One region of the Streptomyces sp. NPDC096079 genome, then DNA from elsewhere that is predicted to be linked to it. Evidence: riboswitches for the same ligand, from Rfam matches in the RefSeq annotation. Region 1 holds a riboswitch; the other holds the start of a gene.
The links. A riboswitch is a leader RNA that binds a small molecule or an ion and turns the genes downstream of it on or off. The one in region 1 is predicted to bind cobalamin.

Region 2: another riboswitch for cobalamin. It lies ahead of cobN (cobaltochelatase subunit CobN); the one in region 1 lies ahead of ABTY59_RS00110 (ribonucleoside-diphosphate reductase subunit alpha).

What each region holds. Positions count from the first base shown of each region.
Region 1 covers NZ_JBEOST010000001.1:20,755-24,942, forward strand. Annotated here, with positions in the region: gene mctP (monocarboxylate uptake permease MctP) at 1-841, shown strand, start outside; gene ABTY59_RS00105 (GNAT family N-acetyltransferase) at 917-1,417, shown strand; cobalamin riboswitch at 1,459-1,594, shown strand; gene ABTY59_RS00110 (ribonucleoside-diphosphate reductase subunit alpha) at 1,727-4,081, shown strand; gene ABTY59_RS00115 (ribonucleotide-diphosphate reductase subunit beta) at 4,081-4,188, shown strand, end outside.
Region 2 covers NZ_JBEOST010000003.1:356,500-360,687, forward strand. Annotated here, with positions in the region: gene ABTY59_RS09060 (precorrin-2 C(20)-methyltransferase) at 1-386, opposite strand, end outside; gene ABTY59_RS09065 (precorrin-8X methylmutase) at 383-1,036, opposite strand; gene ABTY59_RS09070 (ferredoxin-like domain-containing protein) at 1,033-2,259, opposite strand; cobalamin riboswitch at 2,338-2,465, shown strand; gene cobN (cobaltochelatase subunit CobN) at 2,504-4,188, shown strand, end outside.

The sequences.
Region 1 (4,188 bases):
GCTCGGCTCGGCGCTCGCGCTCTTCATGTACCCGCACTCCATCACGGCGACCCTGTCGTCCCGGAGCCGCGAGGTCATCCGCCGCAACACCACGATCCTGCCGCTGTACTCGCTGATGCTGGGCCTGCTCGCGCTGCTCGGCTTCATGGCGATCGCCGCCGGCATCAAGGTCACGAACGGCCAGCTCGCCATCCCGCAGCTCTTCGAGACCATGTTCCCCGACTGGTTCGCGGGCGTCGCGTTCGCCGCGATCGGCATCGGCGCGCTCGTCCCGGCCGCGATCATGTCGATCGCCGCCGCCAACCTCTTCACCCGCAACATCTACAAGGACTTCATCAAGAAGGACGCGACCCCGGCCCAGGAGACGAAGGTCTCCAAGCTGGTCTCGCTCCTGGTGAAGGTCGGCGCGCTCGTCTTCGTCCTCACCATGGACAAGACGGTCGCGATCAACTTCCAGCTGCTCGGCGGCATCTGGATCCTGCAGACCTTCCCGGCGCTCGTCGGCGGTCTCTTCACCCGCTGGTTCCACCGCTGGGCGCTGCTCGCCGGCTGGGCCGTCGGCATGGTCTACGGCACGGCCGCCGCGTACGGCGTCGCCAGCCCGACCCAGAAGCACTTCGGCGGCTCCTCCGCCGAGATCCCGGGCATCGGGGAGATCGGCTACATCGGCCTCACCGCCTTCGTGCTCAACGTCGTCGTCACGGTCGTCCTGACCTTCGTCCTCAAGGCCGTGAAGGCTCCCGAGGGCGTCGACGAGACCTCCCCCGAGGACTACACGGCGGACGCGGGCGACGCCGGTGTCCGCACCGAGCTCCCGAAGGTCGGCACCTCGACGCACTGACCCACGGACGCGTCACCGGAGGGGCCCGGGAAATCCCGGGCCCCTCCGGCGTGCGCGCGCGGCAGACTGAGACGCATGGACTTCACGATCAGGGCGGTACGGCCCGAGGAGTACGAGGAGCTCGGTGACCTCACCGGGTTCACCTATCTGAATGACGGGCTGCTGCTGCACGGCGAGGACGACTTCTACCTGGACGTGCTCCGCGACACGGCCCGGCGGGCGCGCGAGGCCGAGGTGCTCGTCGCCGCCGACGCCGACGACGGCATCATCGGCGGGGTGACCTTCGCCGCCGGCGGCACCCCCTGGGCCGACATCGCCGTCCCCGGCGAGGCCGAGTTCCGGATGCTCGTGGTCGCCCCGGAAGCCCGCGGCAGGGGCGTCGGAGAGGCGCTCGTCCGCGCCTGCGTGGACCGGGCGCGGGCCCTGCCCGACTGCGCCCGGCTGGTGCTCTCCACGGACGCGAAGATGGTCTCCGCGCACCGGATCTACGAGCGGATGGGCTTCGTCCGCACGCCCGAGCGGGACTGGAACCCGATCCCCGAGCACGCTCTGCGGACGTACGCCCTCGCACTGTAACTCCGGGACCGACACAACATGTGGGGGGTGCTCGAAGGGGCGCCCCCCACATGTATGCTCGTCCTCGCTGTCGACGCAGGGGAATCCGGCGCGAATCCGGAACTGTCCCGCAACGGTGTGCTACGTGCGGATTCGTACGGAGTGAGTCCGAGGACCTGCCGGCAGCCCACCCGGTCCGTCCGTTCCGGGTGCCACAGACGTCCGGGCCTCGCGGAGTGGGCCGGTGGACGCGGCGCGCCCGCGCGTACGGGTGCCCGCCTGCCCGCCTCCCCCGCCCTGGCCCCGAGCCGAGCGAGGGAGAGCCCCCACGTGACCATCGCGCCCGCCGATCCGGCCGCAGCGATCGAGAACGACGGCCCCGGGACCGTACTCCTGCGGACCCTGACCGATCTCACCGCCGACCTCCCGGACACCGACCCCGGCAAGGTCGCCGCCGCCGCGCTCCGCGGCCGCAGCGCCACGTCGGACGAGGCGGAGCTGCGCGAGCTGGCCACCGAGGCCGCCGCCGGCCTGATCTCCGAGGACCCCGCGTACTCCCGGCTCGCCGCCCGGCTCCTCACCCTCACCATCGCCGACGAGGCCGCCGGCCAGGGTGCCGTGTCCTTCTCGGCCTCGGTGGCCGTCGGTCACCGCGAGGGCCTCATCGCCGACCGCACCGCCGAGTTCGTCACGCTGCACGCGGCCCGGCTCGACGCGACGATCGACGCGGCCGGCGACGACCGCTTCGGCTACTTCGGTCTGCGCACCCTCTACTCGCGCTACCTGCTGCGCCACCCGATCACCCGCAAGGTGATCGAGACCCCGCAGCACTTCATGCTGCGCGTCGCCTGCGGCCTCGCCGAGGACGACAGCGTCCGCGCCCTGGACGAGGTGGCCGCCCTGTACGGCCTGATGAGCCGTCTGGACTACCTCCCGTCCTCCCCCACGCTCTTCAACTCCGGCACCCGCCACCCGCAGATGTCGTCCTGCTACCTGCTGGACTCCCCGCAGGACGAGCTGGACTCCATCTACGGCCGCTACCACCAGGTCGCGCGCCTCTCGAAGCACGCGGGCGGCATCGGCCTCTCGTACTCCCGCATCCGCGCCCGCGGTTCGCTGATCCGCGGCACCAACGGGCACTCCAACGGCATCGTGCCGTTCCTGAAGACCCTCGACGCCTCCGTCGCCGCCGTGAACCAGGGCGGCCGCCGCAAGGGCGCCGCCGCGGTCTACCTGGAGACCTGGCACGCGGACATCGAGGAGTTCCTGGAGCTCCGCGACAACACGGGCGAGGACCAGCGCCGCACGCACAACCTGAACCTGGCGCACTGGATCCCGGACGAGTTCATGCGCCGGGTCAACGCCGACGCCGAGTGGTCGCTGTTCTCCCCGGCGGACGTGCCCGAGCTCGTCGACCTGTACGGCGAGGAGTTCGACGCCGCCTACCGCAAGGCCGAGGACGCGGGCCTGGCCCGCAAGACGATGCCGGCCCGCGATCTGTACGGCCGCATGATGCGGACCCTCGCGCAGACCGGCAACGGCTGGATGACGTTCAAGGACGCCTCCAACCGGACCGCGAACCAGACCGCCCTGCCCGGCCGCGTGGTGCACTCCTCGAACCTGTGCACCGAGATCATCGAGGTCACCAACGACGACGAGACCGCGGTGTGCAACCTCGGCTCGGTCAACCTGGGTGCCTTCGTGACCGCTGGGGACATCGACTGGGAGCGCCTGGACGAGACCGTCCGCACGGCCGTCACCTTCCTCGACCGGGTCGTCGACATCAACTTCTACCCGACCGAGCAGGCGGGCCGCTCCAACGGCAAGTGGCGCCCGGTGGGGCTGGGCGCGATGGGCCTCCAGGACGTCTTCTTCCAGCTGAAGCTGCCGTTCGACTCGGCCGAGGCGCGCGCCCTGTCCACCCGGATCGCCGAGCGGATCATGCTCGCCGCGTACGAGGCGTCCGCCGACCTCGCCGAGCGCAGCGGCCCGCTCCCCGCCTGGGAGGAGACCCGCACCGCCCGGGGCGTCCTGCACCCCGACCACTACGACGTGGAGCTGAACTGGCCGGAGCGCTGGGCCGCGCTGCGCGCCCGCATCGCCGCGACCGGCATGCGCAACAGCCTCCTCCTCGCCATCGCCCCGACGGCGACGATCGCCTCCATCGCCGGTGTGTACGAGTGCATCGAGCCGCAGGTCTCCAACCTGTTCAAGCGCGAGACGCTGTCCGGCGAGTTCCTCCAGGTCAACTCGTACCTCGTCGACGAGCTGAAGAAGCTCGGCGTGTGGGACGCGCAGACCCGCGAGGCGCTGCGCGACTCCAACGGCTCGGTGGCCGGCTTCACCTGGGTCCCGGCCGAGGTGCGCGAGCTGTACCGCACGGCCTGGGAGATCCCGCAGCGCGGCCTCATCGACATGGCCGCCGCCCGCACCCCCTTCCTGGACCAGTCGCAGTCCCTGAACCTGTTCATGGAGACGCCGACGATCGGCAAGCTGTCGTCGATGTACGCGTACGCCTGGAAGCAGGGGCTGAAGACGACGTACTACCTGCGCTCCCGCCCGGCGACCCGGATCGCCCGCGCCGCCCAGGCCGCCGCCCCGATCCCCGTCCAGCAGGCGGCCCCCGACACCGACGCGATCGCCTGCTCCCTTGAGAACCCCGAGTCCTGCGAGGCCTGCCAGTAATGAGCTCCACCGAGAAGAAGAACCTCCTGGACCCGGGCTTCGAGCTCACGCTCCGCCCCATGCGCTACCCGGACTTCTACGAGCGCTACCGGGACGCCATCAAGAAC
Region 2 (4,188 bases), on a different contig from region 1:
TAGCGGTCGGCGAGCCGCTTGTGCATGTGCTGGTACGAGCCGTAGAAGAGCGGGTCGCCCTCGGCGAGCACGGCGACGGTGCGGCCGGCGTCGAGGTGGGCGGCGAGGCGGGCCGAGGCCTCCTCGTAGAAGTCGTTCAGCGCGCCCCGGTAGCCGCCCGGGTGGTCCGTGGTCTCCACCGTGAGCGGGTACATCAGCCGCTCCTCGACGTGGTTCTCGCGGATGTGCTCGGCGGCGATGGAGCGGGCTATGGACCGGCCGTGGCGGGCCGAGTGGTAGGCGATGACGTCGGCCGAGGCGATGGCCCTGACGGCGGCGACGGTCATCAGGTTCGGGTCGCCGGGGCCGAGGCCGACCCCGTACAGCTTTCCGGTCACGGTCGTCATGCCTGGATCTCCGCTTCGTGGGCGAGGGCGTTGAGCGCGGCGGCCGTCATCGCGCTGCCGCCGCGCCGGCCCCGCACGACCAGGTAGTCGAGGCCGAGGGTGTTCTCGGCCAGGGCGTCCTTGGACTCGGCGGCGCCGATGAAGCCGACGGGGATGCCGAGGACGGCGGCCGGCTTCCCGGCGCCCTTCGCGATCATCTCCAGGAGGTGGAAGAGGGCGGTCGGCGCGTTGCCGATGGCGACGACGGACCCTTCGAGGCGGTCGCGCCACAGTTCGAGGGCGGCGGCGGAGCGGGTGGTGCCGAGTTCGGCGGCGAGACCGGGGACGGCCGGGTCGGACAGGGCGCAGAGGACCTCGTTGTCGGCGGGCAGCCGCTTGCGGGTGACGCCGCTGGCGACCATCTGGGCGTCGCAGAGGATGGGCGCGCCGGCCTGGAGGGCGGCGCGGGCGTTCGCGACGACCCGGGGGGAGTACGCGATGTCCTGCACGAGGTCGGTCATGCCGCAGGCGTGGATCATCCGGACCGCCACCTGGGCGACGTCGGCGGGCAGGTCCGCGAGGTCCGCCTCGGCGCGGATCGTGGCAAAGGACCGGCGGTAGATCTCCGTCCCGTCCTTCTCGTAGTCGAACATCCTGGTGCTCTCGCTCATCTCGTCGTGCGGGCCTTGGTCACTGCTTCGGGCAGGGCGGTACGGGAGGTGGGGACGCCGTCCACCAGGTAGCTGTCGTCGCCGGTGGCGAGGACGTCGACCCAGGTGCCGCGCGGGTGGCCGCAGCGGCGCGCGCAGCCGGAGAAGTGCACGGGCAGCGGGCCCGGGGGCGCGGCGAGGGCGTCCGCCCGGACGTCCGCGAGGGACTTGGCGCAGCCGGGGCGTCCGGTGCAGGCGGTGACCCGGGCGCCGGGCGCGTCGGCGCGGGTGATCAGGCCGTGGGCCTCCAGGGCCGGGAGCGCCCCGGGGGCCGTCACCGCGACCACCCCGCGCCACGGGGTGAGCCGGAGTTCGCCGGCTCCGTCGGTCAGGGCCCGCAGCTGGGCGGCGGTGAGCCGGCCGAGCGGGGCGAGGACGTGCAGGGCGCGGTCGCCGAGCGGCCCCGGCGCGGGCGGCGGGGACACGGCGAGCGCGGGTACGGGTACGGGCTCCGCCGTGATGCCGGCCTCCGCGAGCGCCCCGGCCCAGTCGGGCACGTGCGTCTCGGGCAGCTCGTGCGGGCGCCAGGCCCCGGTCCCGGCGGCCTCGCTCGCGTTCAGGAACGCGAGGGCGGCGGCGAGGGCGGCCCTGACGGCGTCGGCTGCGGCGAGGAGGAAGGCCCGGGAGCCGAGGAGCAGCCGGACGGATCCGTTCCGTCCTGCGATCAAGCTCACATCGCCGCCGAGCCCGGCGACGTCCCCGCGCCCGTCGTCCAGGACGAACAGGAACCGTCCCGAAAGGGACGCCGCCCGCGGCTCGGCGCACAGGGCCGCGTCCAGGTCGCGGGCCCACAACTGCACGTCGGCGTGCCCGAGTCCGTCGAGTCCCGCCCCGGGCGAGGCCACGATGTTGCGGACGCGCTCGTGGGTGGGGGAGGGCAGCAGGCCCGCCCCGGCCAGCAGGGACGCGAGGTCCGCCCCGCAGTCCTCGGAGAGGCCGCGCAGCTCGGCGTTGCCGCGCGAGGTGATGCTGATGCGCCCGTCGCCGAGCGTCTCGGCCGCTCGGGCGAGGACCTCGGCCTGAGGGGGCGTCAGGCGTCCTGCGGGCAGGCGCAGTCGGGCCAGGCGTCCGTCGTCGGCGGGGTGCAGGCGCAGCGCCCCGGGGCAGGCGTCGCCACGGTCCCGTACGCGAACGTCGCCCGGTGCGGGCGTCGGGGGCGGGGTGGGCGGCATGGCGGCGAGCATACCCACGGGGAACCGCCCGGCCACCGGGTGTGATCCGGTCGACCCCGCCGCTCCCTGGGGCCCGCCGACGTCACGATCTAGGATGCAGATCGGCATGGGGTCCCAGGACCCCGGGGAGGAAGCCCGGTGAGAATCCGGCGCGGTCCCGCCACTGTGAGCCCGCACCCGCGGGTGAGTCAGGAACTCCCGTCGTCCATCTGACCACCCGGGGCGCGGACAACCCCGAGGAAGGCCTGAGCTCGCCATGCTCCTGCTGCTGTCGCACTCCGACACCGACCTGCTCAGCGCCCGCGCGGCCGGAGGGCCGGTGGAGTACCGCTTCGCCAATCCCTCCCGGCTCCCCCTCGCCGACCTCCCGGCCCTGCTCGACGGCGTCGACCTGGTCGTCGTCCGGCTCCTCGGCGGCGTCCGCTCCTGGCAGGAGGGCCTGGACACGATCCTGGCCGCCGGGAAGCCGGTCGTCGTGCTCAGCGGCGAACAGGCCCCCGACGCCCAGCTGATGGAGGCCTCCACCGTCCCGGTCGGCGTCGCCACCGAGGCGCACGCCTATCTGGCGCACGGCGGCCCGGCCAACCTGGAGCAGCTGGCCCGCTTCCTCTCCGACACGGTCCTGCTCACCGGCCACGGCTTCGAGGCCCCGGCCGCCGCGCCCACCTGGGGCCCGCTGGAGCGGACCGCGAAGGACACCGACGGCCCGACCGTCGCCGTGCTGTACTACCGCGCCCACCACATGAGCGGGAACACCGCCTTCGTCGACGCCCTGTGCCGGGCGGTCGAGGACGCGGGCGCGCGGGCCCTCCCGCTGTACGTGGCGTCCCTGCGGGCGCCCGAGGCGGAGCTCGTCGAGACGCTGCGCACGGCCGACGCGATCGTCACCACCGTCCTCGCGGCGGGCGGCACCAAGCCGGCCGAGGCGCAGGCCGGCGGCGACGAGGAGGCCTGGGACGCGGGTGCGCTCGCCGCGCTCGACGTGCCGATCCTCCAGGCCCTGTGCCTGACCGGCTCCCGGTCCGCGTGGGAGGAGAACGACGAGGGCCTGTCCCCGCTGGACGCCGCGAGCCAGGTCGCCGTGCCGGAGTTCGACGGCCGCCTCATCACCGTCCCGTTCTCCTTCAAGGAGATCGACGCCGACGGTCTGCCCGCGTACGTCGCCGACGCCGAGCGCGCGGCCCGCGTCGCCGGGATCGCCGTCCGGCACGCCCGGCTCCGCCACATCCCGAACGCCGAGAAGCGGCTGGCGCTCGTCCTCTCCGCGTACCCGACGAAGCACTCCCGCATCGGCAACGCGGTCGGTCTCGACACCCCCGCCTCCGCCGTCTCGCTGCTGCGCCGGCTCATGGCGGAGGGGTACGACTTCGGGCCCGCCGACGACCTCCCCGGTGTCGTCTCCGGAGACGGCGACGAGCTGATCTACGCCCTCATCGAGGCCGGCGGCCACGACCAGGACTGGCTGACCGAGGAGCAGCTCGCGAAGAACCCGGTCCGCATCCCGGCCGCCGACTACAAGCGCTGGTACGCGACGCTGCCCGCCGAGCTCCGCGAGCAGGTCGAGGAGCACTGGGGCCCGGCGCCCGGCGAGATGTTCCTCGACCGGTCCCGCAACCCGGAGGGCGACATCGTCCTCGCCGCCCTGCGGCGCGGGAACCTGCTGGTCCTCATCCAGCCGCCGCGCGGCTTCGGCGAGAACCCGATCGCGATCTACCACGACCCCGATCTCCCGCCGTCCCACCACTACCTGGCCGCCTACCGCTGGATCGCCGCACGCGCCGAGGACGGCGGCTTCGGCGCCGACGCCATGGTCCACCTGGGCAAGCACGGCAACCTGGAGTGGCTGCCCGGCAAGAACGCCGGCCTGTCCGCCGCCTGCGGCCCCGACGCGGCCCTTGGCGACATCCCGCTGATCTACCCGTTCCTGGTCAACGACCCGGG